4 regions of the Methylocaldum sp. GT1TLB genome follow, and region 3 is predicted to be linked to each of the others. Evidence: riboswitches for the same ligand, from Rfam matches in the RefSeq annotation. Region 3 holds a riboswitch; each other region holds the start of a gene.
What was found. A riboswitch is a leader RNA that binds a small molecule or an ion and turns the genes downstream of it on or off. The one in region 3 is predicted to bind cyclic di-GMP.
Positions count from the first base shown of each region.

Region 1: another riboswitch for cyclic di-GMP. It lies ahead of ACR2R1_RS18615 (VPLPA-CTERM sorting domain-containing protein); the one in region 3 lies ahead of ACR2R1_RS04710 (hypothetical protein).
Region 2: another riboswitch for cyclic di-GMP. It lies ahead of pepA (flocculation-associated PEP-CTERM protein PepA); the one in region 3 lies ahead of ACR2R1_RS04710 (hypothetical protein).
Region 4: another riboswitch for cyclic di-GMP. It lies ahead of ACR2R1_RS20885 (zinc-dependent metalloprotease family protein); the one in region 3 lies ahead of ACR2R1_RS04710 (hypothetical protein).

Region 1 is NZ_CP194898.1:4,205,118-4,212,456, reverse strand. It holds gene ACR2R1_RS18620 (hypothetical protein) at 1-822, opposite strand, end outside; gene ACR2R1_RS18615 (VPLPA-CTERM sorting domain-containing protein) at 854-1,624, opposite strand; cyclic di-GMP riboswitch class I at 1,785-1,862, opposite strand; gene ACR2R1_RS18610 (transglutaminase-like cysteine peptidase) at 2,993-3,601, shown strand; gene ACR2R1_RS18605 (bifunctional diguanylate cyclase/phosphodiesterase) at 3,598-5,505, shown strand; gene ACR2R1_RS18600 (VPLPA-CTERM sorting domain-containing protein) at 7,128-7,339, shown strand, end outside.
Region 2 is NZ_CP194898.1:1,556,665-1,564,003, reverse strand. It holds gene ACR2R1_RS06800 (Acg family FMN-binding oxidoreductase) at 1-744, shown strand, start outside; gene ACR2R1_RS06795 (3-hydroxyacyl-ACP dehydratase FabZ family protein) at 772-1,374, shown strand; gene ACR2R1_RS06790 (glycerophosphodiester phosphodiesterase family protein) at 1,761-3,008, shown strand; gene pepA (flocculation-associated PEP-CTERM protein PepA) at 3,646-4,512, opposite strand; cyclic di-GMP riboswitch class I at 4,611-4,691, opposite strand; gene ACR2R1_RS06780 (IS110 family transposase) at 5,478-6,434, opposite strand; gene ACR2R1_RS06775 (hypothetical protein) at 6,736-7,339, opposite strand, start outside.
Region 3 is NZ_CP194898.1:1,105,060-1,112,398, forward strand. It holds gene ACR2R1_RS04700 (hypothetical protein) at 1-67, opposite strand, end outside; gene ACR2R1_RS04705 (hypothetical protein) at 431-1,327, opposite strand; cyclic di-GMP riboswitch class I at 1,442-1,530, opposite strand; gene ACR2R1_RS04710 (hypothetical protein) at 1,817-2,725, opposite strand; cyclic di-GMP riboswitch class I at 2,838-2,923, opposite strand; gene ACR2R1_RS04715 (hypothetical protein) at 3,189-3,317, opposite strand; gene ACR2R1_RS04720 (VPLPA-CTERM sorting domain-containing protein) at 3,314-4,174, opposite strand; gene ACR2R1_RS04725 (FAD:protein FMN transferase) at 4,810-5,763, opposite strand; gene ACR2R1_RS04730 (DUF3570 domain-containing protein) at 6,026-7,339, opposite strand, start outside.
Region 4 is NZ_CP194898.1:4,729,099-4,736,437, forward strand. It holds gene ACR2R1_RS20880 (cistern family PEP-CTERM protein) at 1-46, shown strand, start outside; gene ACR2R1_RS20885 (zinc-dependent metalloprotease family protein) at 193-2,040, opposite strand; cyclic di-GMP riboswitch class I at 2,127-2,214, opposite strand; gene ACR2R1_RS20890 (M12 family metallo-peptidase) at 3,407-5,056, opposite strand; gene ACR2R1_RS20895 (IS701 family transposase) at 5,253-6,398, opposite strand; partial or broken gene ACR2R1_RS20900 (IS5 family transposase) at 6,467-7,302, opposite strand.

The DNA.
Region 1 (7,339 bases), 2.1 Mb from region 3:
ATTGTCGAAAAAGTTGACGGACGCCGCGCCGATCTGAACCTTGAACCGGTTCCAGTTCTGCACCTTGCCGGCCAGCAGCGAAGCCACTTGCTCGGAGCTGAGGCTGGGCATGCAATCGGGATTGCTGTCATCCCCCAGCGCGCAACCGGCGGGGATCCGGCCCTGGTCCATCTGCGCGTCCTGCAGGGCGGTATAAAGAGACAGCGTTACCGGAATGCCGAACACCAGGCCCGCGGCCGGGGTCACGTCCAGCAAGCTCGAAACCTGGGCGGTCGTGACATCCGGCTGCTTCACGCCGTCCTCCCTGGGCGCGTTGACCCCGCGGAACAGATCCGGGTTGACGTCGCTTACGCCGAGATCCGACTCGTGCAGAATGGTGTCGCCCGCGCTGCTGACTCGGCAGCGGTAGAAGCTGTCGGGCGCGGTCTTGGTGCAGTTGCCGTTGTTGATCTCCATGTGCGTGATCGCCTGATCGAGAATCAGCGGCGTTACGCCCTGCGCCGAGCCGCCCTGAGAACGCTTGTGGAACAACACGTTCGGATTTACGGTGCCGAGGCCGGTCACCTTGGTGGAGTCGAGCCGGCAGAAATAAGCCGAGTGCTGCGCTCCCGGCTTGGACGCGTTGGCGTTGTCGCGGTAGATATCCAGAGATCCGGCCACGCAGAGTTCGGAAAAGAGCGCTTCCACGCCCTTGTCCTGTGCGGTGGCGCCGGATGCCCAGATTTCGATATCCACGGCCGCGCCGGGAGCGAGAGCGAAGGCTTCGCCGGCGCCGAGCAGCGCCGTTGCCGCCATGGCGACAGACAAACGATTGACTTTCATCGAATTTTCTCCGTTAAGGATATTTGGGAGATTACGCTTTCTGGCCGCGGCGGCTGACCAGGGTCAAGCCGGCCAGAGCGGAGCCAAGCAGATAGATCGCCGCGGGAACCGGTACCGGAGAGGAGCCGGCCGGGCCGAATTCCAGGGTGCCGTTGCTCGACAGCAGCCAGCGCCCGGCAATCTGATTGACGATGCCGTCGCTGTCGTCGCCGGTGTTATTGGTCACGTGGAAGAAAAGGGTTGCCAGGTCGACGCCGCCGGCGGTGGAGGCGAACACGCTGGGAGCGGCGCCCATCAGCGGACCCCAGTTGCCGTCGTCCCAGGACTGCGGCAGCCCGTTATCCACGACGCCCGACACGTTGTCGCCCAGCGCGGTGTTCAGTTTGCTGATATAGCCCTGAATGTTGGTAATCGTGGATAAAACATTACCGAAACCGCCGTTGAACGAAGACCCGGTAGCCAGAATACCCCATTGATCGATATTGGCACCGCCCTCGTCGAGGGTGTACACGGCGGCGATGTTGTACTGCAGGTCTGCCTTGCCGGCAAAGCCGGCATAATTGGCGTCAGCACCCAGATTGACGCTGAACGCCCAGTTCGAACCGGCGTTCAGCACGTCAGTGAGTGAAACGTCGAGATCGCGGAAGTAGGTGCGACCCAGGCCGCCGTTCGCGCTGGGATCGAAAATCGACACGAACAATTCGCCCACGTTCGGATACTGCCCATCGCTAATCGACGCTTCTGCGCCGGTGGCGCCCAAAGCCAATAGCACGCCGGCGGTAATCGCTTTCAGTTTGTTCATTTCCATGCCTTGTTTAAAATTGCGGTTGAAAATACCTTGCAGACGTCTTCTCAAGGTTTATCTGCAGGGCCGTTTTCGCCGGTCGCTTTTCGGCGACCGGCTTTTTTGTGCCGTTTTTCAGGCACCGAAAACAAAAAAGCCGGGCTGCCATCAACGTTGGTGTGGCAACCCGGCTATCTTGCAATCAAGACCCGTGGCTTTCCGGCCCCGCCTCGCGACGAGTGTGGCTTTGTCCTAGCAACCCTCCTGGACCGGGCTCCTGCTCCCCGGCCGCAACTGAACCGCACTGCGGTTTTCTTCCGTCCCTTTGAAGGCGAGACAGACTTTAATGTCGCTTTTTTACAACCAAGTTAAGTTTGTGTGACACCGATGAAATTTTTTGAAAAAACTCAACGCACGGCTCCCGCGCATCAACTAAGTCTTTGTTTTGGATTACATTTGCGTGCTGTGTTTTTTTTTCAAAACTTTAAGTCGCAGATGATTGCAAGCTGCCCCGGCTGTAGCTTTTTCGCTGAACGACTTTACGGATTCGCAACATGAAGGCGGGGGAATCGAGGAAGGGCACCGCCGGACCTGACTTCTTCCGAGCGCCTTGCCCGGTGTATCAGGTGGTAGGTCGGCAATCCTTTGCCGACAAATCCCGTCGGGAAGGGTCGCGATTAACGCGACCGTTTGCGATTGGAAGGGGCCGATTAAAGGCCCGTTTGCGATTGGAAGGGTGGCTCCGGCGCTCCCGGAGACACCGTTTGCGATTGGAAGGGATTCCCGACCTACTCCGCGGTTCGGTGCCAGCCGGCCTGCAACCGATTGATCCGGCATGCCTCCGTCGTTAGGCTGGTTCCCGAACTCCCGTTTGGGAACCGACGTTGAGAAGCTCCCGCTTCTCGATTCGAATGATGTTTCGAGAAGCTCGAGCTGCTCGGGTATAGCTCCCAGGCGGAAGCTTGGGAGCCAGCGAAAATCCATACCGGAATGGCGGTCCGCTGACCTGTATAGCAGCGACCGTTTGCCATCAAGCGCTGACGCTTAGCCGGGCCTGCATCCGGACGCCTTCGTCGGCAAAGGATTGCCGAGCTACGGCCGCTCGTTTCGGCCTACATTTAGAGCCTATCCCAGTAGGTTTCAAAAACCCTTCGACTCGGCTCTGGGCGAACGGCCTACTGAGATAGGCACTTAGAGGTACGGGGCGGCTTCCCAAGCCACGCCGCTACACTTCAGTGAAAAACGCTGAAGCACCGGGTTATGAGGTGGCGAAATTTCGCCGAGATGGGGCAAGATACGCTTCCTTCAAATCACCCCCCTTAGCTCTTGAAACGCTTATTGATATGGAGCGCCGCTTTTGCGGTCCTTGCCGTGGCGGGCGTCGAAATGGACCTGCTCCCCAATGCACGAACCTTGGAACTGGTCGGCCAGCGCTATGGCCTGGCGGCCGTCGAACGTCTGTCGGCGTGGCGCGACCTGGTTCTGCATCTGGGCAGTGCCGGCGAACAAGAGAAGCTGGCGCGAGTCAACGATTTCTTCAACCGCCTGCCCAATATCTCCGACCCTGACCAATGGGCGCGCCGCGACTACTGGGCGACTCCGGTGGAACTCCTGGCCGCCAACGGCGGCGACTGCGAGGATTTCGCCCTGGCCAAATATTTCACCCTTCGAGCGGCAGGAGTGGCTCCCGACCGATTGCGGGTCACTTATGTCCGGGTCTGGCGGCCACAGCTGAGCCGCATGGAGCCGCACATGGTCCTGGCCTACTATCCCGCCCCGGCATCCGAACCGCTGATTTTGGACAATCTGATCGGCGATATCCGGCCGGCCGCCGCGCGGACCGATCTAGCGCCGACCATGAGCTTCAATGCGGAGGGGTTGTGGTCGGCCAAGCAGCGCGGGCAGCATGGCAAACTGGGTGAAGCGTCCGACATACGCCACTGGAACGATCTGTTGGCGCGCATGCACCACGAAAAGACGGGAGCGATTCGATGACGACGATGAGCCTGAAAACCCTGCTGGTCCTGCTGCTCGGTCTGCTGTTTCTGCTGCTGGGGCTGGCTCTTTTCGCCACCGGCCTGGTGAATACCCACGGCTTTCTGCAACGCCAGTTGCACGCTCATGCGCAAGAAACGGCAACCACTCTGGCGCTGGAACTATCGCCCGCGCTGGCGAGCAACGACACCGCGGCGGTGGCCAATGCGGTGGACGCTCTCTACGATAGCGGCTACTACCGGCGTATCGCCGTGATCCGCCCCAACGGCGAATCCGTCGTGGAGCGGGAACTCCCCTTGAAAGTGGACGGCGCTCCCGAGTGGTTCATCAGCCGCGTGCCGTTCGACGCTCCCGCGGGTCGGGCCGAATCGATGGCCGGCTGGAAACTTTCAGCCGTGGTCGACGTGGCCAGCCATCCCGGTTTCGGATATAGCCAACTTTGGCAGATGACCTGGTCCATCCTGGGCTGGACTCTGGGTTTCTGGCTGATCTCCGCGCTGCTGTCGGTATGGCTGCTGCAAAAGGCATTACGTCCGCTGGACCGGCTGGAAAATCTGGCGCTTCGCATCGGCGAAGGCAAGTTCGAGCCTTTGGCGGAGCTGCCCCGTATTCGCGAACTGCATCATATCGGCTCGGCGTTCAACCGTATGTCGGAAGCGGTGCGGCGCATGCTGAACGCGAAGATGGAAACCATCGAGAAACTACAGCGGGATCTCCACCACGACCGGCAAACCGGTCTTTTCAATCGCGCGTATTTTCTCGCATCGCTGGACGCGGCCCTGGCAATATCCGGAACGCAGCACGCCATTGCCATCCTTCAGCTCACCGGACTGGCGGAATGCAATCGCCGATTCGGACGCGATACGGGAGATCTTGTCGTCAAATTTCTCGCCGATGTTGTGGAAGCTGTCGCCGAAAAGACGCACGGCTCGGCGGCGCGAATCGACGGCGCGCAGTTTGCCGTGCTGTTGGAGCACGCCGATGCCGATTGCCTGAACGATCTGACCCATCACCTCGCCCAATCGACGGTCATGGCTTTGCTCGAGACCGGAATCGCTTCGTCCTGCACCGTCCATATCGGGGCGGCCCTCTCTTCCGGCGATAGCAGCACGGCACTGCTCGCCCGGGCGGACGCTGCGCTGCGCGACGCGCAGATGGGGTCCAGCGGGAGCTTTCGGATTGCGGAGGCAGATCCGACGCCGGGCGGGAGCGGCCGGCTCGCATTGCTGCGGCAGGCTTTGGGCAACGGTCAAGTGGAACTGGAGCGGCAGCCGCTCATGTGCCGGAACGCTTCGGCACCCGAGCATTACGAGGTGTTCGCGCGCATCGTGACGGAAAACGGATTACGGCTTTCCGCAGGCGCCTTGGCGCACATTGCCGAGGAAACCGATCTGGCTCCGATGCTGGACAAACTTGTCGTCGCGCGCCTTCAGGAAGCGATGGCGGAAAAACCCGAAGCGGCGTGGTCCGTCAATTTGTCGGTGGCCACCATCATGCAGCCGGGATTCGCTCAATCTTTTAGACATAAAGTGCCCGCTCGATCAAATCTGGCCATAGAAGTCCCCTTGAATCGGCTGATTTTAGCCCCGCAAGCGGCCGAGTCCGTTAGCGAGCTCAGGAGAGACGGTTTTCGGTTCGTGCTGGATCGCTTCATGCCCTATCCCGGCGCACTGGCCTGGTTAAACGAATTGATGCCGGATTGGGTAAAGGTGGAAGGGGCTCTCTGCCGCCGGATATTCGATGACGCCGGCAATCAGGCCCTGCTCAAGGCGCTATGCCAATACGCACGAGAGTTGGGTATCCGCGTTGCCGCCACCGGCGTGGAACGGGAGGACGAGGCCGATCTGCTTTTTGGCCTCGGGTTCGACGCGGTGCAAGGCCGTGTGTTCGAGAAGGCGAGCTAGAACGTTTTCATACCTACTGTACGGGCACTGGCGAGTAGGTCGGGAATCCCTTCCCAATCGCAAACGGTCGCTTTAGTCGCGACCCTTCCAATCGCAAACGGCGTCTTCGGGAGCGCCGAAGCCCCCCTTCCCGACGCCGCCGTTGGGCCAACGGGTTCGTCGGCAAAGGATTGCCGACCTACGAAAGATTGAATCGATCTACCCTAGCCGAAGGCGCCAACGACGTCCGCCAAGCCTGTTTTGCCGTACGAGCGAGATGAAAACGCCCTAAGTACATTCAGGGAAGTCTTGCGGCATAGGCAACCTGCAGGACAACCCCGCCAGTCAAGCCAATCTGTCGAGATCCCGCAAATATTTGCGGAATGTACTTAGAACATTCTCCACCGTGGCTTAGCGGTGTGAATTGGGAAAGCCGCTCCGCACTCCAAAATGGCGGCCGGACTAAGTCAGTAGGTCGGGAATCCCTTCCCGACTTACTGGAGACGCTACACCAAACCGGAAAATTCGCCTGCCGGAGGGGATGTCTCTTCCCGGCGACGAACGGATCGCTTCAGACGCCTTGTAAATCCATTCAACATTCAACATTCAAGCGAACATTATCGTAGGGTGGGTTAGCGAAGCGTAACCCACCGATCCGAGGCCGTTCGGCGGGTTACGGCCTCGCGGCCTAACCCGCCCTACAAAACAATTCCTGATTGAAAGCGATTTGGAAAAATACCTGAAACGGTGCGCCTGGGGTATTTTCCTGGCGTCAGCGAATTTTACGCCCACCGTAGATTTTCATCCTATCCCATTGATTCAGCGAAACACGAGTCCTTGGCTCAGAGTTTGCAGCTGAATCCTTAGAAATCCGAATCCGACGGGAGACTTTTCACCTAAACGCGGATCGACGTCGGACTGCTATTCAGCAAGCAGCTCACGCCGCCCGTTACGAAAACACCGTATACGCCCTCTCGCATGTTCTGGTTCGCCATCGGTCCCGGAGCCGTCCGCCGGGGCCAAGAGCGACCACATTCCGAACCACCAATAGGCCGCCATCGAAATTTCTCAAAATGTCACAGACCCTTAACAAAATCTTCACAGAACTTCGATTTAATAAACAAAAACTGAAAGATTTTTTTGTCGTTGACCTTCTCGGCATGAAAGCGCCGGAAATCATCGAGCGACGCCCTGGAACCCAAAGGCATAGAAACCGTGCTGTCGGTTGAGGGTGTACGACTGAAGCGACCTGCACTGGGTGTGTGCTGGTTCCCAAACTCCCGTTTGGGAACCGACGTTGAGAAGCGGGAGCTTCTCGGGCGGGGCGCCCAAGCCGAAGCTTGGGCGCCAGCGGAGAGGCCGTTTGGGATAGGAACGGTATATCGAGGCTTGTCAGAGCATTTTGGGGGGTATCAAAGGTCGTTCGGAAACAGCCTTATCTTGGTTATCTCGCCGAATCGATAAACCAGGCAGGGATAGGTGGAATTGGAGTGTGGAAATCCGGGCATCGTCGCCCGTCATACCTCTACGCGCCTTTCGCAGACGTATAGGGTCGCCGCTTTTGTAGGACGAGAGATACGAGGGAATGTTTGGAATTCGGGTTTTTCGTTGCGTTTTAAACTGACTGTAAGGAGTCACTGCTCATGAAGACATTTATCGGTGCAATCACAGGCATTTTTATCTTTTTCAGCGGGGCTGCCGCGCAGGCCGCCCTGCTGGAAGGCCAATCGGTTTATTTCCAGTTTGCGGACGAGGACCTGGATTACTTCGGGACACCGTCCATCGACGGCGATACCCTGAGCTTCGCCTTTTCCGATCGTTTTGCCGCCTCGGCTTCCCAGCGCCTAAGGGAAAC
Region 2 (7,339 bases), 450 kb from region 3:
CTGCAAAACGGGGGCCGCTGCGCGTCGCTCGAACTGGCGCGGCGCTCTGACTCAAATACCCATCCCTGGTTTCCGGCCATATTCCGCCGCCAAACCACCCGAGCCGAGTTCGAGCCATTGCCGATTTCCCGGAACGAGTTCACGGAAAGCCTCAATGAGTATGGCGAACTTCCCGGCACCCACCTCGCTTGGTACGGTGCCGCTCACGAACGGGAAGCCATCGTTCGGATCGCCGCCGATGCCGTGGCCGAGTTCGTGGCGAACGATGCGGCGTACCGAGATTCAATGTCGTGGTTCCGCCGTTCCAGACGGGAATGGGAAGCGAGCCGCGACGGGATTTCCATCTTCACCAGCGATGCCCCGTGGTTCGTGAAGGAGTGGGTGGAGTTCCTGTCCACCCCCGAGGATTTGGTGTCGTCCGAGTTCCGCCAAGGCGAGATCGATGTAGTGAAGCGGCTCGCCGAAGCCACGCCGCTTTGGAGCGTGGTCTGGAGCGAGCGGGATACGCCGGACGCCTGGTTGCAGGGCGGACGGCTGATAGAGCGGATTTACCTGGCGGCCGCTGCGCAGGGACTTGCAGTTCATCCTTTGGCGTACCCCACCGAATCGCCCGTAGGGTCGCCCGGTTTGGCGAAATCCCTCGGTCTTCCTTCAGGGGCGGTGCCGCTAATGCTGTTGCGCGTCGGCCTGGCTAGGCCTTTGGAGCGTTCCGTGCGCCGGTCACTTCAATCGGTACTTCGTTGATCAATAGTCTCAAAAGCAGGCGGTGTCATGCTAGATAAGATTCTTTCTCTCCGGAACTCTCCGATCCATACCCGTCATTTCATCAGCCGTATCCGGGAACTGCTCGACGCGGGATTGGACTCGGCAACCCATGAGCCGATGCGGACGCAGCACACGTTATTTCCTACCGCGGAGATTGACGTCGCCTTGCCCAAAGTGGGACGTGACATGATCAGCCAAGTAATTCCCCACCGCGGCGAAATGCTGTTGCTGGACTACATCGCCTGGGTCGACGACGCCTTCCGTCGCGGCCTTGCGGTCAAAAAAGTCAGGGAAGACGAGTTTTGGGTGGCCGGCCACTTCCCCGGGCATCCCATTATGCCCGGCGCGCTCATGCTCGAAGCCGGCGCGCAACTGGCCTTGTACTTGTCGAATCGGCGGTTGGCGGAACCGGCGGTCGGGCTGTTTCTGCGCATCGAGAACGCACGCTTCCGAAGCTCCGCCGCCCCCGGCGACCAATTGCTCATACTGTGCGAAAACGTCGATCAAGCCCGCAATATCTTCTATTACGACGTGCAGGGATTGATCGAGGATCGTATCGTCTTCGAGAGCCGAATCGTCGGCATGCTGTCCAAAGTGAAAAAGAAATAAGCGCTTGAGGCATCGAATAGCGGCTGCCGTTCAGAAACTCCGGATCGGATGATGGCTTCCGTCCGGATTCCGCGTCGACTGCCGCGGCTCGTATGGGCTGAACGGAGAGAGCGCAATCCGGCCCACCTTGACTAAACCCGCTTGGGCAACCCGCCAAACTTCACCTAACGAACGCTCCTCGGGAGCCGCGTATCCGCACGCCAGCGCCGGAAGGCGTCGGCATGATCAGGGCCGCTGTAGCGCTCTCGGAAACTCCGAAAACCCGCTCAACTGTCACGAGACCTAAACCGTTCAGTCACATTGATGGCACAAATGGCGTGTACGGTCTGTACTGGGCCGAATGGGCTCAACCCACCTTCACTAAACCAGAACAACAGGAGTGATAGATGCGTCCACGATTGATCATGATTGCCTGTGCGGCAATGACGGCAGTATTTCCCGGTCTCTTCGCCACCGCGTCGGCGTCCGATAATAGCCAAAGCGTGCAGTTGGGGCCTCGGCCGTTTTTCCTGGTTAACGATATGGAAGACGGCGAACTCAAAAACGAGCTTCGGAGATGTGCGAAAGGTCCCTTCAAAAAGACCGATTTCTCGATCGGTCACCGCGGCGCCGCTCTGCAATTTCCCGAACACACCAAGGAATCCTACGAAGCCGCGGCCCGCATGGGCGCCGGCATTCTGGAATGCGACGTGACCTTCACCAAGGATAAGGAATTGGTGTGTCGTCATGCGCAGAACGATCTTCACACGACTACGAATATCCTTGCCATCCCCGAGCTGGCCGCCAAGTGCACGAAGCCGTTCTCGCCGGCCACCTTCGATGCCAGCGGCAATCTCCTCACGCGCGCCACGGCGGAATGCCGCACCAGCGACATCACCCTGGCCGAGTTCAAAACCCTTCGCGGCAAGATGGATGCGTCAAACCCCCGCGCTAGAACCGTGGAGGAATATCTCGGCGGTACGGCGAATTTCCGCACGGACCTCTATGCCGGACCGACCAGCGGCACCCTGCTTACGCACAAGGAAAGCATCGAGCTTTTCAAGAAACTGGGCGTGAAGATGACTCCCGAACTGAAGAGCCCTAGCGTGGCCATGCCTTTCGACGGCTTTTCCCAGGAGGATTTCGCCCAGAAAATGATCGACGAGTATAAGGAAGCGCGCGTTTCCCCGAAAAAGGTCTTCCCTCAGTCTTTCAACATCGACGACGTGCTCTATTGGGTCCGCTACGAACCCGCCTTCGGCAAGCAGGCCGTGTATCTTGACGATGCCGAAACGGTCGCCGATCTGCCCGATGCTGCCACCTTGGCAAGCTATAAGACCATGGGCATCAATATCGTGGCGCCGCCGACGTTTGCTTTGTTGGACCTGGACGCCGGCGGCAACATCGTGCCCTCGGAATACGCCAGGAACGCCAAGGCCGCGGACCTGGATATCATCACCTGGACACTGGAGCGCTCCGGAATTCTCGCCGACGGTAATAATGGGTTCTATTTTCAGACCATCGATTCCGCCATCAAACGCGAGGGCGACGTAATGAAAGTGCTCGACGTGCTGGCGAAGGATGTGGGTATTCGTGGCGTCTTCGCCGACTGGGCCGCGACGGTGACCTATTACGCCAACTGCAAGGGATTGTAAGGGGCGCTGTAAACCCGATCACCGAGCGAGCGGGAGCGAGAAATCGAAGCCTCCGGCGGGGTTTTGTTGCGTGAGGTCCCAAGCCTGCATAGTTCATGAAAGGAGGGTGGGCGGAATCGAAAAGCCCTTAAAATTCAACTGCTGACATTGAATTTTTGAGGAGATTCCGCCGTGATCCATGGTACCGGACAACGTGAACTGTTCGCGCACGTGGCGCGCCGCCGGATCGGCTCATCCCGGACTTCGACGCCGCCGATGATCTCGCGGCTCCCTGGCGCCAAGCAGCACAAACCCACTTTGCCGCCACCGAGGACAAACAACGGGTGTCGGCTAGCTCTTGTTGGAAGCCCTGCGCCGGAGGGGGCTCGCCGGCGCCGAACTGGCTCGCGCGCGGTGTTCGAGCCCGAGGGTGAAGTTCCTCAAGAGTTGTCGCGGACTTTTAGCGACGCTGCGTCATGAGGATGATAATTGCAGCACTGGCCTCGGCCGTTCCGGCTGGCGGTCGGCTCGAGGAACCGGACCGGGATAAGCGCCGGCCCGGTTGTGACGTTCGGCCGCGCCGTCTGCTTCCGCAGTCAGCGAAGCAGATTTGCACCGAATCCTCGCCCATTCACCAAATGGGCTTGCCATGCGAGGCTCACGCAGCCAATTTGCTGGAACGGCGAGAGATGACGCTCATGCCGGCCAAGGCACTAGCGAGCAGCCAGAAGGCCGCTGGAACCGGTACCGCCGTCAGCGTGAGCGATCCATCCGCCTGGTAGAGAATGCTCGTCGATGTAACCGGTATGCCGCCGACCGAAGAGATGGCGGGAGGTGCGGTGGGGTTTCTGACGAACAGGGAGAACAACGACTGGCCGCCGCCGATGGTATCGGGATCGTATACCGCCGAATCATAGAAACTGGTGTTTCCGACGAAGGTAAATTCGCTCGAGGTTACGCCAAGACCGGAAGGAAACTGGGTGCTTACCGTGACGACCCCGGTTCCGCCCGTCACCGATCCCTTAAGAATATTGGTGCCGTCCGTGATGCCCGTGTCACCGGTTACGTCGCGATTGACGGCGTTGTCGAAAAACAGGTCCAGCGAGCCACTCAACACCTGGAAGTTGATGGTCCACAGCCCGTTGCCCAGATTCTGCGCGTTCGTGACTTGTGTTTGGAAAGCCGACTGGGTGGTCAACTCGTAAGAGACGTTCAGTTTGGGGTTGCTCACCGTGGAGGTGCCCAACTGATGGTTGGTGACGTAAGACTGGTACACGCCTGAATAGATGTCTCCCACCGTAATTTGGGAGGGATTGGCGATCGTGTCCGGTACGAGCAATGCCAGACCGCCGTCGCCCGCCGCGAAGTCGTAAGTATCGAAGGGACCGACCGCTTCGCCGGCCGAACCGCCCACGACGGTGTAGTCCGCGGTACCCACCCAGTTCGGCAAGGTTGCCGCACCGGCAGTACTTGAGAATCCGACGCCCGTCAAAGCGAGCGCCGAAATGATCTTACTTGGTTTCATCCGAATTACCTTTTCACTGTGTTGACGTTGAACTCACAGTGATGTCCGTGATTCTGCCCACAGGTGGTGAGCGGTGCCACGGTCCTCCCCATCACTCGGGAGGCGGCCCGGCGATCTCGACAAACGCGAGACCCGTGGCTTTCCGGCCCCGCCTCACGGCGGGTGTGGCTCTTCGGCAAACACGTTCAGCTGGTCCTACAGCTTGACGTGACCGGTAACCGACCTAAGCCTCCTTGCTCATTTTTTCGAAATACCCGGTCAAATTAAGCCGAGACTGTTACACGTCAGTTAATGATTGGTTAAATCTATGTAATCAATTTATGACAAATGACTCGTCGGAGACCGATTAGGTGGATTCTGTCCAGTCTCCCTCTCCATGAGCCAGTGAGCCAGGCTCAAAAAAGTGGACACCATCAATCGCGTAAATCCGGTGATTGGTGGTGGAACGAGATGGCGAAATTACCGAGACAGCCGTTCAAGGCCGAGCTTCGTGCGCAGGTGATGAGATGAGCCAGCGAGGGGAAACCATTCGTGCTGGAAGCGGCGCGGCGGCAGCGGATGGCGATAGACCGAAGGCACTCTGCCGATACGCCAGGTCGAATCGGCGGATCAGGTCCCGCTTGGTCCCCGGCCGCCTGCATCCGTTGGTCAGGCACCTCGAAAAACTTCGAGGTGCTCGTAAGCCAAGCCCAAGCCGCGTTTGGGCTTGGCGAAGAGAAAAACCGCCGGGAAGGTCTTGGTTCGAAGCCTGATCACGTTTCCGCCAGCCGTACCGGCCCACGTCCAGACGAAGAGCCGAGCGAATTGGGACGGGTTAGCTTTGGCAACGGCTGGGATCAAAGCCTATCTTCGTAGACTTAGAGCGTTTTCATCTCGCTCGTACGGCAAAACAGGCTTGGCGGAAGTCGTTGGCGCCTTCGGCTCGGGTGAATGGATTCAAGCATTCGTAGATACCGTCTTAGAAATCACGATGCAAGCCCATGATTGGGATCGAACGGTCGGCCGGACTTAAGGACGCCGTAGGCCAGGACGAGGAGCTTGCGCATGGCGGCGCCGACGATGAGTTTGCCGTTCTTGCCTTGGGCTTTAAGGCGCTCGCAGAAGGCCCGGATCAGTGGGTTATGGCGCCGGGCGACGATGGCCGGCATGTAAAGGGCCTTGCGGAGCAAGGCATCGCCGGTCTTGGACAGGCGGGTGTGGCCTTTCCACTTCCCGGACTGGTGCTCTTTGGGCGAGAGGCCCGCAAAGGCGGCGACGCTGCGCGCGTTTTCGAAGCGGTGAACGTCGCCCAGGGCGGCCAGCAGCACCGGGATGGTGGCGTCGCCGAAACCGGGGATGGTGTCGAGCAGGTCACGCCGTTGGCGGAGGTCCGGATCGTGGTCGATGTGCTCGCGGATGCGTTGTTGGGTAGCGGCGATCTCGGCGTCGAGGGTGGCGAGCACGGCTTCGATGGAGGGGCGTACGGTGGGGTCGGCCCCGTCCAGGCGGTTTTTTTCCATCTGCCGCATCTCGAGGAGGCTCTCGAGCCGACGCACTAAGGCTTGTAATGGGCGCACGGCCGGCGGAGGCGGCTGCCAGAGCAGCGGCCGTTGGCTGAGACAGAAGCGGGCGATGCGCTTGGCATCGCTTTTATCGGTCTTGGTGCGGCTCAGTTCGGCTTGGCCGAAGGCGTGGATTTGGGCGGGGTTGACCACGCTGACGGCGAGGCCGTGGTCGACCAGGAACAGGGCCAAGCCCTCACCATAGCGGCCGGTGGCCTCCAGGCATACGTGGGGCGTTGGGAAGGCTTGCAGCCAGGCCAGGAACGCCTTAAACCCTTCGGGCGTGTTCTGGAAGACCTTGGTTTTGTACTTGCCGTTGCGTAGCGCGGCGGCGTCGAACTTGGCTTTGGCGATGTCGATACCGATGGGGCTGAACGTCATAGGGTCTCCTTGGTCTGCGTTGACGATGGGGCAAAGTGCTGACCGATCGAAACCGCTCCTGCCGGGTTCAGCCTTATCCATCCAGGGTGTTGCCCAAGGCAGCCCTACGATACCGTTCGAACTCTATGGCGAGGAAGGGACGCTGGGGGACGATCTACGGCGCGGGCTTCAGGCCCAAGGTCGGCAACGTCTTGCCCAGCGTCTGGGTCCGATGATCAGTCGGAGATTCTGCCTCTTGTGGAATCCAGAATCGAGATATAAGGTCGGCAATCCTTTGCCGACAAACCCGTTGGCCCAACGGCTATCTTCGTAGACTGAGTGCGCCGATCGTACAACTTTTTCGGCATGCACTCCGCACCACCAGCCCCGAGATCCCGCTGGCGAACAGCCAAAAGGCGGCCGGTACGGGAACCGCGCTGGACTGAATGCTCAAGGACAGACCGGCATTGGCGGCGAGCGGCCCCGAGAGGCTGAAGAACAATCCTTGATTGGGTTCGGACGGATTGCCCAACACGCCCAGATCAATATTTCCGGCGTACAACGCCTGGAAATTGAGCGTCGCCAGCGTCAGCGTTTGGTTGGCCGGAGTGTTGGCAATGCCGGGGAAGGCCGATCCCGCCAAATCCAGTTTGACCAGGCCGCTGTCATCGCTGAAGGACGGCGAATACGTGACGCCGGTGAACTGAGCGGCGGTACCGTTCAGCACCGTGTCGAATCCGAACGCCAGCAATTCATCGGAAGCGTCCAACCCATCGAAGGGCTGAGTCAACGTTAAATCGATACTGAAGCTGTCGCCAACCAGCACGGGGGCATTCCCGACCAAATTGAGCGACACCACGGCCGAGTGGGAAGGGGCCACGGCCAATAGCCCCAGAATGGCAATTGCGAGGCGGGCTTTAAAAATC
Region 3 (7,339 bases):
GGTAGGCGACCGTACCCCCAAGCATGAGCGCCAGCGCCGCCAAAAGTGGAAACGTATTTTTATTCACGGACTCGTACCAGGATCGGATTTATTGGAAGAACGTAGCTATACAGACGGCGATCCCACTCCTATGGACGACCAACGCGCGAACCGCTGAGCCTTGCTCGGCCGTTGCGAAACCTTGGTCGCGAGGAGGTGTCGGACACCGCCCGCATTGGACGGCCCTGTCACTACGTTGAAATTATTGTTAAACGAATGGTTACGGCACCCGCCGAAACCGGTCATCAACCCCAAGGCCTCCGGCATCGCTTTGAGCACGCGTCTGCCGTGTTCGGATGAGCCGGGACATATCAATGCTCTATGGCCAGATCGATCGGATGAGCCCGGGAGATCGTTCCACCCGGGCACTCTTGCCTCTCTGGTTGCCAAGTTATGCCGGAGTCGGTTTCGAAGTCCGGCGGCCGATGGTAAATACGCCAACCAAGGCACTGCCGAACAGCCATACGGCAGCGGGAATCGGAACCGGCTGGACTGTCAATTGATAATTGCCGGCTACGCCGCCCAAGGCACCTATGATGATCGTGTATTCGCCCCCATAAGTGGTGTCGAGGTCGAATACCTGCGACAAGGTCTCGCCGACCGAGGATGCCACGCCCCAACCGAGCAGGGTGAGATCGTCGGAGCCCAGCGGATTGTTTACCGGGGTCGGATCGGTAAAGAAGGTATCGTGCCTAGAAGCGCCGGCACCGGTATCCCAGCCGCCATAAAGCGCGTAGCCGAGTTTGAGGTTGGCGCCGCCGTCGGCAAGGTCGTCCGCCAGAGTGATTTTGAATTGCGATACTCCGGCATCCACGCAGCCCTGGGCGCTGCCGCCGCAGGACCAATGGATCAGGCCGAAGTCCGCTCCATGGCCCCAACCCTGTCCGCCGTTGTCGGGATCGGACCAGGAAAGGCCGCCGACCCGCAGCATTCGATCCGTGGGAAGGTCGGGATCGTTATTGTTGTTATAGTTGGCAATCTGCCGCTGCAGGCTGCTGCCGTTGGTGGATGTGGGCGTGCCGGTCTCGATGGTGCGGCCGGCCGGCGCCGCGCTGTGCATGCCCGCATACCACATGACGGGCAGACTCCCGGTATAGCCGACACCGCCGTTGGTCCAAACGCCGCTCGCGTCGGTGCCCGGCATTCCGTCGGCGCCGTTGATGCTGCCGCCGGTGCCGTCGCCGTAACCGGCGATGTTGAACGTGGCGTGCGCGTGCGCCTCGGGCGCAGCGACCAATGTTCCCCCGAGCATTCCCGCGAGGGCCAGTATTGTTGCCGTGGTTTTCATACTATGATTCGTCCTCGTCACTGTTAGTGGTCGTCCAAAAGCTCGTTAACAGTGATGTCCGCGGCGCTTCACCGTACCCAATGGAGCTGCGCCGCGGTCCTCCCCATCACATTAGGAGGCGGCTCGGCCGTCTCGAATACTCCATAGCATCGAGACCCGAAGCTTTCCGGCCCCGCCTCGCGGCGGGTGTGGCGATTCGGACAGACCTAACGGCGGTCCATCCCGACAAAGATCCCTCGGGCGATCCCTGCCAGCCGATTCCTTGCGAATCCGTGTGTATCGCGTCTTTTTACGAGCCCCCTAAGCGGCGGACCCGGCCTTTGCTGAAACAATAAATATGCCACTAAATAATCATTGCTAATCAAACAGATAAATCGCATGCAAACGCCGCCGACGTGGCAAATCACGCAGTCTCATGGGTGATTCCACACAAAAGTTCCCCGCTTAGAGCGCGGAAAGGAAGGCGTGTACATACGTCGAGGTCTTGTTTCAGGCGGGAACGGCCATGACGTTCTTGCGGCGCTGTCCCAGCGTGACCAAACTCGCGAGGGCGCTGCCGAACAGCCAAACCGCCGCGGGGACCGGGACCGGTGCGGTGCTGATATTCAAGCTGTACTCCGCGATGTTCTGACTCCAGTTCCCCACGCCGGCGCCGCCCAGGTAGATGGAATAAACCTGACCGGCCAGGGCCAGAAAGGTCAAACCGTCTACACCGTCGACGGTGCCATCGTGAGTCAAGTAGCTCAGTCCTACGGTGCCGAACGGGTTATCGGCTTCGTAAGGTTTCGCGGGTGTGCATCCGGGGCAGTTCCAGGAGCCGTGATGAGAGTAACTGCCGGTACCGGAGTCCATGCCGGTGAAGACGGTGATGCCAAAGTTCTGAATGTCGTAGCCGGTTCCCGTAACCACCACGGGATTCAGTGTTACCCACATAGTTTCTTCGGCCTTGATCAAGCCAATATCGGTCTGATGTCTCCAGCCGGTCGGCCCGTTGGCCGTCGGAACTCCGCTGCCATTGACGCCTGCGTCCTGCCAGGCCCCGGCGCCGGTATCGATTTCCGCGGCGAAGCCGTAACGCGTTACTGCATCTGCTTTCGAGATTTCGAGCGTGTTGCCCGCGGAGTGAAGCTCGGCCGCCCAGTTCAGATGAGACGTACCGGCATAGCCGAAAGGTAGCGTGGTGGCACTGGCGGTTCCGACCCAACCCGGCGATACCGTCGGATAGGTCGGATTGCCTATACCCCCATAGTTCCAGCCGTCGGTGGCGGACAGCTCAGTGGTGGTGAAGGTGTTGTACATCGTATGCGCCTGGGCGCCGGAAACGGCGCCTACGGACAAGACGGTACCGGCGAGGGCCATGGCCACCGCTTTGGTCAGTTTGTTTTTGTTTTTGGACATAGGAAATTACCTCGTGCTGTTCTATGGAGTTGGTCTTTGTTTTCACATAGGCAGCGATGTCCGCAGCGCTCCCGTCAAAAGCGGAAGGCGCTCCGATCTCCCCATCACCGAGGGAGGCGGCCCGGCCGTCTTGGGATCAAACTCACAAGACCCGTGGCTTTCCGAACCCGCCTCGCGGCGGGAGTGGCAGGTGCAAAAGGGACTCCGCCCCGCTACGGTCTACGCTCCCCTTCCCCGGCAATGGTTTTCGGGTTTTCCGTAGCACAAAGCGCGTTCGAACCGGAATTCGGTCGAACCGGCCGTTACCCCAAGAGCAATAAGCGCGCCTGAGGTAAACCGTTGATATAGCGCTATTTCTATGACGAACCTAACGGAAGCTGCGGGATATCCCACGTTTTTCGTGCGGGTATTCCAGCATGTGGCGACCCAAATCATCCGGAGGGTCAGTCAGCCAGCTCTTTCACTACACCGTTTCAAAGCGGCGATCGGCTGAGGCCGAGGCGATGAAACGGCCGGATATCGCCGACACCGGCGCATGCCACATGGTGCGCCCAGCCTCGAAGGCAAGCTCGACCGCCTTGTCCCGCATCATGCGGCGACGGCCTTGTGTCTGTGCCGCCCGACGAATCCCATCCCGGCCAAAGCACTGCCGAACAGCCAAATGGCGGCCGGTATCGGAACCGGAGAAGACGTGATGTTCAGCACGTAAGAGTCTTTGTTCTGATTCCAAAAGGCTCCGCCGCTACCGCCCAGATAAATGGAATAAATCTGACCGGCCTCCGCCAGGAAGGTCAGACCGTTGACCCCGTCGACGGTTGAATCGTGGGTCAAATAGCTTACGCCGGTGGTACCGAACGGGTCGCTCGCGGTGAAATCTAAGCCTTGAAGCGGGCTGTTCCATGCCTGATGGTTCTGATACCCGGTTCCCGTGTCCATGCCGGTAAATACCGTAATCCCGAAGTTGGCGATTTCCGAATTGACGCCGGAGAGATTCAGCGTGACATAAGCATCGCTGTGCGACCTCAACAACCCGATATCGGTGGCGTGCGACCAGCCTTGCGGGGTTGCCTCCGTGTCGATCCAGGCGCCCCTGGCAGTATCGATATCCGCTGCAACGCCATATCTCGCTTGCGCATCGGCTCTGGAAATTTCGAGCGAATCACCCGCGTTATGGAGTTCGGCGGCCCAATTCAGCGTCGAATAACCAGTGTAGCCGAACGGCAGCGTCGTAGGGCTGGCGGTTCCGACCCAACCCGGCGATACCGTCGGATAGGTCGGATTGTTTATACCGCCATAGACCCAGCCGTCGGTTCCCGCATCGGTATAGGGCGTTCCGGCGTTATAGGTGTTGTACATCGTGTGTGCCGATGCCTCGGCAACAACCCCTAAAGAAAGGGCCGAGCCGGCAACCGCCATTGCGATCGCCCTGGCCAATCTGGTTTGTTTCATATGAATCCCTGCAAGTTGGAAGTTGAGATACGACGCCGTTAACCCGCATTGCTCATACCCCTTCGCTTCAGCCGTCCGCGCCGCAAAACGGTGTAATTCCAAATCGCTTCCAATCCGGAATTGATTTTCGTAGGGTGGCCGTACCCTACCCTAGGCAACGTTCATTCGCATGCCGAATGGAGTAAGAAGTGCAAGCTAAGCGCAACCCATACTTAACAAGTGTCGTGCCAGTGTCCAAATCCCGGCACTACGGTGCTTCCATGGCTTTACAAGCAGGCGCGAATCCGGGAAATGAGGTATATGCCCCAGCATTCAGCGGCATATCGCGCATGAGGATGAAGTCGGGCGAGGGGGGAGCCGATTGCAATGACGCGGCCTCGTTACGTCGGGAATCCTTTCCCGACGTAACGGGTTGACAGCCAAGCGAAGTCGGCAAAGGATTGCCGACCTACGAATAATTCCATTCGGCATGCGAATGAACATTCATCGTAGGATGGGTAGAGCGAAGCGAAACCCATCGATGGTGGGATAGCCCCTCGGCTCAGCGTAACCCACCGACCCTTCGACTTGGCTCAGGACAGGTCCGAGGCCGCTCGGTGGGTTACGGCCTTGCGGCCTCACCCACCCTACGAAAATCAATTCCGGATTGAACGCGATTTGGAATAAGCTGCCGATTCCGCCAGAGAGCCGCCCACGTTGCCCTCGACGTCGATCCAGAGATGCGGCAAGCCCATGGCGTCCAGCCAGGCCGGACCGTTTTCCTCCTTGAGCATGGCGATGGTCGAAGCGCTGCCGGCGACCACGCAAAAGTCCCCCACCACGCTGACGGCGGCGAGATGGCGCACCGGCCAGCCGGTTTTGGGATTCAGCACATGACCGTATCGGATACCGTCCACGACGATGCAGCGCTCGTAGTCCCCGCTGCTCGCGACCGCGCCTTCGCGCAACGCCAGGGTCTTGATCATCGAGCCTTCTTGGCGCGGATGAGAAATTCCGACTCGCCACGGACTACCGTCCGCCCGCGAGCCGATCAACTTGATGTCGCCGCCCAGATTGATCACGCCGTGTCGAACGCCCGCGTTCCGGCACAGCGCCGCGGCCCTGTCGACGGCATACTCCTTGACGATGCCGCCGAAATCGAGCTCCATGCCGGCTACCGGAAATTCGAGCACCGGCGGTTCCCACCTCAGCTTGTGCCAGCCGACCCGCTCGAGCAGACCGCGCACTTGCGCGTCGTCCGGCAATTTGCCTTGTTCGAAGCGCCAGGCACGCCGCAAGATGCCGGAGGTGATGTCGAAAAGCCCGTCGCTCTGTTCGTAACAGGTCGCCGCATAATTCAGCAAACCCGCCGTTTCGTCATCCACCGCAACCTGGCCACCCTCGGCGGCGACCCTGTTGATGGCGGACAGCAGGCTGTCGTTGCGATAGCGCGAATAGCGCGCTTCCAAGCGACGCACATCGCCCATGGCTGCATCCGATACCCGCTTGGCCTCCGAGTGACTCTCGGCAAACAGCTGGATTTCGCATGGGGTACCCATTGCCTTGAAGGCAAAACGGAAATACTTCAGGTCGTTCGAATTCAAGGCCATTCCGGAAGGGTTGCTAAGTGATGCGCTTCCTTCGTCAGCACATCCTATACGCTACTACCGCTGGTTCCCAAGCTCTTGCTTGGGAACCAGTGTGCCGAGCCCACATAGTTGCTATAACACAGAGTAGTAGGTCGGGAATCCTTTCCCGACGCCCCAGCTTGGCACAGGGGTTTGTCGGCAACGGATTGCCGACCTACGAACTATCGCGGGCTAAAGCCCGCTCCCACAGGCCGTAAATCGATCCCGAAACCAACCCGGCCCATCAAAACGCATAATTCCAGGTAACGGCCAGTGTCCCGGTACGCTCCAGCTGATAACCGTTGACATCGTCCGACACCGGTTGCAACCACTCGACGCTGAGATTGTGGCCGGCGAAATCGCCGCTGGGTACTGAAAGATTGAGACCCAGCCCCACATCCCAATAGCGTCCGCCGTAGTTGGACGGGAAGTCCACCGGCGCGGTGGTCGAATGCTCGCGGTTGAATTCGCCACGGATAGAACCTTGAACGGTGTAAACGCCGCGCACCGAAGCCGACAGCCAGTTCGTCAGGCTGTAGCCGCCCCAGGCGGTGGTCTGAAATACGTCGCCCAGGGCATAACCCGACTTGTTTCTGCCTTCGAGCCGCTTGGTGCCGCTTACCTGCGCGCCCCAGAACCACTTGTCCGCCTGTCCGGTATAGGTCAGGCTGGGTTTGAAATCCCAGGTGCCGCTACCGAGCTGCATACCGTAATCCTGTAATTCGCCGCCCTCCGTAGCCCCGCCATCCACGGTCATGTCGACATCGCCCGTGGGCGCGCTAACCCCCAGTCCCAGATTGAGGCGGTGCCCGGACACGTCGAACAGCTTGACCAATGCCACCATCAAGGTATCGCCGAAACCGTCGCTGCTGTGCCCGCCTCCATGCTCGTCGTCTTCCGGAGCCCCCGGCAACGGCTTTGACTCCATCTCCATGTCGACGAGCTGGGGCATCAGCATCAGGTTCAGCCAGTCGGTCGGCGCATACATGATGTCCAGCATATGCATGTGCATGGTCATGTCCTTCGGCCGGGAGAGACATCCCGAGTCGCCGCAGGCGCTGCCGATCAGCGTTTGACTGCCGACCCTGTTGGTACCGTGCAGCATGCCGCCAGCCTGATTGCTGTACATGTAGCGATAGCCCGCCATTAGGCTGTCGGCCCGGTCCATCATATGGCCGAACATGATGCCGGCGGGCATGTTATGTCCGTGATGGTGCGAGCCGTGTTCGTGGTGGCCGCCCGAGAATGAGCCGGGTGCCGACAGATTGACGTTAAGCCCGGCGTGAGCCAGGAAATAGTTGAAGTCGGCATAATCCCCCGCGCCGCCCCCGCCCAGCTTCAGATCGCCGGCATGGCTGTAATATTCGAAGCCCGCTTCCAGCCGAATGCCCTTGGTGAACTGCTTGCTGAACGTGATGCCGCCGCTCAGGGCGCCGAAGCCGGACAGGCGAAAATCGCTCGAATAATAGCCGTCGGCTCTGGGCGCAAGGAAGTATGGAGCGAAGAAGTCGGCTTGCGATTGCGAATAATAGCGGATGCTCGGCGCAGCCATGATGCC
Region 4 (7,339 bases), 1.5 Mb from region 3:
TCTGCTTGGTCTAGGCTTTAGGAATTGGAGAAGAAAAAAGGCATAGCTCTGAAAAGATCACAAAGACTTCTGATCAGGCAAACTAAAAAGCCGTCCCATTGGGACGGCTTTTTCTTTGAGGTTTGCTGAAGAATATCCGTTTTTTGGCAGAAACCTTTTCTGTCAACCCCTAGGCAATCCTGCAATTCCTTTTCATTTGTAAATCTGAATCGACGTTTGATTGGTGTTACCCGCCGCATCGGTGCCAGTCAGCGTGATCGTGTGCGTGCCCTTCGCGATGCTGCGGGTGTTCCAGTTATAAGAGATCGAGCCGCCGCTGGTTGAAGCTCGCACGGCGCCGTCGATGGCCAGCTTCAGCCCCTGCAATTTGACGTTATCGCTGCCAGTGCCGGTAATTTTTGTCGAGTTACCGACCTTCACGCCATTGGAGGGGCTGGTGATTTTAACCGTGGGCGGAGTTGTGTCGACGCTGTTAGCCGAGGTGGTCGCCGAGGCGGTATTGGAGAAGGCGGAGTTGCCGACGCTGTTGTAGGCGTAGACACGGTAAGAATAAGTGGTGCTGGCGCTGAGGCCAGTATTGGTGAAACTCGTGACGTTGCTGCCGAGCGAAGCGACTTCGCTCCAATTGACGCCATCCAGCGAGCGCTGCACCTTGAATCCGGTTTCGTCGCTAGACTTATCCGTCCACGTCAAGGCGATACTGCTGGATGATTGAGTAGTCGCCGCCAAACTTGTGGGGTCAGTCGGAACCGTGGGCGTCGTGGTGGTCGTGGTCGAGGACCGGAAACTGGCGACGGTGGCGCTGGTGCCATTCATGGAACGGGCGGTGTCCTGGTAGTTCGCCACCCCGGTCGGCTGGCCATTGTAATAAACGTTAGGATTAGAAAAGTGCGATATTCGTGGCGAACTGCAACTGTAGGACATGACATCGTGGAACACGCCGCAGATCCGGTAACCATAAGAGTAGGGGTACACGCCGGCGTAGGCGGAATTGTCCGGGTCGTGCATGTTGCCCTGATTGTGGCCCAATTCATGCGCCAGGGTATCGTTGCCGAGGCAGTTGTACTTGGAATCGTCATGCACGACGGCGAACGCATACGGAGCGAACCAGGAACCCAGGCTATTCATCACGTAGGCGATGCCGCAGTAGTTGCTTTCAGCAGTTATAAGCGCCACCTGATCGGCGCCGTACTGGTTGCGTAAGGAGTGTACCTCATCCATTTTGCCATCGCTGGTGCCGGTGACATCCGACAAGCTGGTCGACATGTTGCCCGTCTCGGTATAGCTGACTTCGGCCATGTTTACCAAGTTCAACTGCATGTCCACCTGGCTGTTCAGGTAGGCCTGATTGGCCTTGGTAACGGCGTTAATAATCTTGGCTTCTATGCCCGAGACGCCGCCAGCATTCACGCGGGCCTGAGGCGTGTAGACCACCAGCAGATCGATGACTTGGCCGGTGCTGGCGGCTGCGGTGGACGGGCTAGTCGAGGATGTCGTTGTACCGGCCAATTCACCGGCGGCATTAATATCCGGCGCGAGGGGTTCCGAATGCGGAGCGGTCTTGTTGGGATCGATCTGGCGGACGGCATGCGTTTTATTGCCGGCGTAGGCGATCTCGAACATTCTGCCGTCGTCCATCACGACGGTTCCGAACATCGCCTGCCCCCGAACGGCGAGGATCACCTCGCTGCTGCCTTCTTGCCCTTCGATATGACCGACCCAGGACAAACGGCCGTCGATGTCTTCGATACGATCGCGGATGGCGGTAACCGTGGTGTCGTTGAGCAGTTCGAGGGTGAGCGTATCGGCCTTCACCGCGTTGAAGTCGATGGCTACGCCCCGGCTGCGGCCCTTGATGGCTTTGATCTGCGCCTTGGCCTGCGTGGGCAGGGTCAGATTCGTGTCGCTGAATAAGCGCTGCGGCGGCGCCGCATGGACGACACCCACAATAGACGTTAAGGCTGCAAATACGCCAGCCAGTCCGAGGATATTTTTGCGGCGCGCAGCGGTGAACTTAGAATGCTGAGTCTTGTTGCTCACGTTGTGGTCCCCTAAGAGTCGAGTTGACGGCGATGGTCTCTGGGAACCCGCGGGGATGAGACAAACCAAAGCAACCTTTGGCTTGAGCTGGCAATCCCGCTGTCATAGGAGCCTGGCTCCCGTAGACCGGTAACTTTGCGCCACCACCTTTCGATGGTTTTGCCTTTTTCAGATCAAGCGGCATTAGGTCAGCGGCTCGATTTTTCTGTAGAAATAAGATTGGTCTAAATCTAGGGAATTTGTGTGATTGAGTCGGCAAAAAAGTGTTGTAGATTGTTTCATGTAGGCATTGATTGTTGTTTTTTATCAGTGGCCGTAATCGTTCGCCGGGTGGCTCCTCACCTTCGGATAAACGATGCATTGCTGCCCGTACCCCCCTTGGCACAGGTTAAGCGAATCGCAGCTTCTTTTGAGTTTGTAGCGTTGCTACGACACCGGAGTGGCTGACACGTCAAACGTTATCCGGTGCCATGGCGGTTTAGCACGCCGTATGCCAATCCGATGTTCGTTGGTGATCGGTCTGGCGAATCCTTGAATCTCTTGTATGCAGAGCAGGACTTGAGTCAGAAAATGACCGGTTCCATGGAGTGGCCGGGCAAAACATGTCTCCATTTGGCAACAGCCATGCGGCATGTGTCACTGGCCATTTCCAGGAAAAAACGAGAAAAACGCGTTATCCAGCGGCGATTTGTCCGATTATTCCGGCTGGCGACACTAGGAAGATCGTCTTGGAATGGCTAAGAGCGGAGCGGTTTGCAGTCCTGACTCGATTCACCCGAACTGTCATACGGGCACCCTTTGATGGATACGTATGATAGTTCGGGCTTAGAGCGTTTTTATCTCGCTCGTACGGCAAAACAGGCTTGGCCGAAGTCGTTGGCGCCTTCGGCTCGGGTGGATGGATTCAAGCATTCGTAGGTCGGCAATCCCTTCCCAATCGCAAACGGTCGCTTTGGTCGCGACCCTTCCGACGAAGACGCTCGACCGGGACATGGTGTCGGGAAGGGGGGCTTCGGCGCTCCAATCGCAAACGGTCATCCCAGGAGCGCTGGGATGACCCTTCCAATCGCAAACGGCCTGGCCGGGAGCGCCGGCCACGCCCTTCCCGAAGACGCCGTTTGCGATTGGGAGGGATTCCCGACCTACTCGCGAGTGCCCGTACAGTAGGTATGAAAATGCCCTAAGTACATTCCGCAAATATTTGCGGAATCTCGACAGATTGGCGGGGTTGTCCTGCAGGTTGCCTATGCCGCAAGACTTCCCTGAATGTACTTAGATAACGAATTTTTGCCTCAGTGGCAGATTCCAGCCGGTGCTACTCGATCAAGATCAGATAAAGCGTAACGCTACGATATTCGACATTCGATCAAATGCGGCGACCAAAGCGATATCGCCGACGCTCATTATCGGCGTCGTTGTCGGTCCTTCCCGTAACGCCATTGACAACCGACGCTGTTGCCGTTGTCACGACTTCACTGGGGCTGGACTCGGCTATGCCGTTATAGGCCGATACGCGATACGAGTACTCGCCGTTCGGGTTGAGTCCTGTGTCTGAGAAACTGGTGATGTCGGAGCCGAGTAACGCTACCTCTTCCCAGTTGACTCCATCGCGGGAGCGCTCCACTTTGAATCCCTCCTCGTTATCCGAGTTATCCATCCAGCGAAGATTGATTCCATCGTCGGATTGAGAGAAAGCTGCCAGCCTGCTTGGAGTCGCCGGAGCGGAAGCGGCCACTTTACTGGCACGCCACGCGGCAACCGTGGCTCGGGCTTTCTCCATCGACCAGGCGGTCGCCGCGGCCTTTGAGGGATTTATGTTCGGATCGATTCCTGTGGGTTTGCCGTTGTAGTAAACGCTAGGATTGGCGAAATTCGAAATGCGCGTTGCCCTGGTGCAGGCGTAAGACATAACCGTCCGGAAACCGCCGCTTTGGCACAGACGATGCCCATAAGAGTAGGAATAAATGCCGGCATAGCTGGAGTTGGCGCGGTCATGCGCGTTGCCCTGGTTATGGCCCAGTTCGTGCGCCAGAGTTTGCGCGGCGAGACAGTACGCTCTTGAGTCGTCATGCACGACAGCGAACGCATAAGGTGCAAAGGAGCTACTCAGCCGCGTCATTTGATAGGCGATACCGCAGTAATTGGCGTCGGCGGAAACCAGGGTCACTTGATCAGCACCGTATTGGTTGCGCCAGGAATGTACGACGTCCATCTTGCCGTCCGTTGTGCCGCGAAGATCATTAAGCGTGCGGGCCATATCGCCGCTTTCCGTGTAGTTGACCTCGGCCATGCGCACCAGGTTTAGCTTCATATGAACTTTGCTGTTGATATAGGCTTGATTGGCGGCCTCGACGGCTTTCACGATCTTGGCCTGAATGCCCGAGGTGCCGCCGGCATTGGCGCGTGCCTTCGGCGTATAGACGACCATCAGGTCCACGATCGTATCGGTGGTCGTGGCTGCGGCCATCGGCGGCTCGATGGCGGCCGTCTCGGCTTCCGAACTGACCGGCGCGTTGGCTAGATCTGGGTCCATTTCAACATCGGGAATCGGGTGTTTGTGAGGCAGAATCTTTCTCGGGTCCACCTGCCGGACGGTATGAGTATCATCATCGTTGGCAAGGATCTCGTAGATTTCACCATTCCCCCGCTTGATGGTTCCGGACATGGCTTTTCCGATCACAGCCAGAATGACTTCGCTGTCGGGTTCGCCCTGCAGATGACCAACCCAGGCGGAATGCCCCTGAACATTGTCGACGATACGGTCTTTCTCGGCGACCAGAAGCGTGTCATTGAAAATATTCAGATTTATGGCATCTGCTTTGAGTCTGTCGAAATTAGGCCGGACCGAACGATGTCTGCCTTTTTTGGCTTGAGGAGGCAGATAGGTGTCCGGTATGGCGTTCCAAACGTCCTGAAATAAGTCTTCAGGCAATTTTCGTTCGGCGACGGCCGTATGGCTTACCCCCGAGAAGGCCAGAGACAGGTATAACGGACTCAAGATCAAGTGCTTCTTCATTTTTTTAGCTCCTCTTAGTACTACAGTCGCAGTTATGGTGGACGACCACGACAGCGGCGTCGGTAATGGCACTGCCTGGCGCGCCACTGATGACGGCGCCGCCAGAGTGACCAGGCCAGCACATGCGCCGCCTCGGGACGCCGGGTCCAGAGCACGTGGACCAGCAAGCGGCGGACTTCCGGGGCAGTAAATGGGATCAAGCCGGCCTCAGTGCCCCTTTTTTCGCTTGGGTGCTCATAGCCACCAAGAACGCCTGGGCCAGCAGCGCCAAGGTGATATGCCGATGCCAGGCGTCCCACGTCCGTCCCTCATACTCGTCCAACCCACAGTCCTGCTTGGCCCTCTCGAAGCCCACTTCAATGGTCCACCGTCGCCCGGCGACCTGAATCAGGGTCTCCAGCGTCGTGCCCTCCCGCGGGGCAAACGCTACGTAATACGCCAGCTTGCTCGGATCCTCAAGACTCCGGCGCACCACCAGCCAATGGCCCCAGGCCCGCTCCTCAGCGGTCGGTTGCCACCGCCACAAAGGCTGCCACGCCCAGTCGTACTCCCGTGGCCCCTTGGCACCGTCTCCGGCCGAGTGCCGCTGCCACGCCGAAGCGGGTAGTTCGGCGGCGAGTTCCTGCGCCGGCCGATACACCGGACCATCACGCCACAACGGCACGTTACAGGCCACCCCCAGCACAAACGGCTGGCGCCGTTGCTCCAGCCAAAACCGCAGCCGCCGATCGCCCCCATACACCTCATCACCGGTCACCCAGCGGCACGGCACACCGGCGTCCAACGCGCGTTCGATCATCTCCAACGCTAACCCAGGCTTGGTGCGAAACGTCACCCCTTCAGGCACGTGCGCCTCGGCGCGGCGATGGGGGGCGGCGGCCCACTCCTTGGGCAGGTACAGTGCCCGATCGAGAAAAGCCGCCCCGTGCACACTGGCATAAGCGAGAAAAACGCCGACCTGGCTGTTCTCGATGCGGCCGGCCGTGCCACTGTATTGGCGCTTGACTCCGACCGAGTGCGTGCCTTTCTTCAAAAAACCCGTCTCGTCCACCACTAACACCGCCTCTGGATCGGCCAACCGCTCCACCACGTAAGCCCTCAGGTCATCCCGTACCCGATCGGCATCCCACTCAGCGCCATTCAACAGCCGCTGGACGCCATCCGGGGTCCGCTCCCCCAAGTGCTCCGCCAGCTGCCAGCCGTTCTTGCGCGCGACCGGACTTAACAGCCCACGCAGATACCCCAACGCGCGTTGCCGCGGTTCCGCCCGCCGAAAACGCGAGCCAATCCGCGCATGCAGTGCGGTCAGCTCCGCGTCCCACTGTCGTATCGAGTCTTGCATGGCAGTCTCCTCAGTCGATTACCATGCTTGTTAGACCTAAATAAATGCGGCTGTAGTATTAGAGCGTATCCCAATAGGCCGGTGGCTCGCCAGGTGATGATGCCCAGTGTCAGATGCAACAGAGCGAGATAGGTATCCGCCCGCTTTTCCCAGCGGATGAGAATGCGCCGAAAGCGGTTCATCCAACTGTGCGTGCGCTCTACGACCCAGCGCCGCGCTGCGAATCCCGCGTCCCGCTTGATCGCTTGGGCCTCCTCGCCGCGGGTTCGAAGGTGGGCCGTGAACCCGAACGCGTGGACAATATCCCGCACCTCGTCATAGTCATACCCTTTATCCAAACATAATCCTTGGGGCTGTTCCGGGGTCGGTTCGGGCCGCTGGGCTTGAACCGCCGCCAGCGTCGAACGGACCAGTTTCATGTCGTGGCGGTTGGCACCCTCGACCACTACGGCCAGTGGGATTCCATCCGCCTCGGTCAACAGGCTGCGCTTGACCCCCTGTTTGCCCCTGTCCGTCGGATTTGGCCCCGTTTTTTTGTGCCGGCCAGGGGCGCCTTGGTCGTGGCGCCATCCAGGGATAGCCAACTCCAGTCGATGCCCTTGAGCCGCTCGTATTCGAGCAACCCCTCCTGCCAGAAACGCTCGAAAATACCCGCCTCAACCCATTCCAGGAACCGGCGGTGGGCACTACTGCTGGAGCAGATCCCCGTCGCATTCAGGGCATTCCATTGACACCCGGTACGCAGGACGAACACAATCGCATTCATCGCCACACGGTCGTCGACCCGGCGACGATGACATCCCAGGGGATGCGGCTTGGGCACGTGCACCGGAAGCAGGGGTGACATCTTTTCCCATAAGGCGTCGGGAATCCGCCAGCCATCGTCTTCGGTAATGAGTCCCATGGGTCTTCTCCTCGGTTACCGGTTAAAGACGCTTATT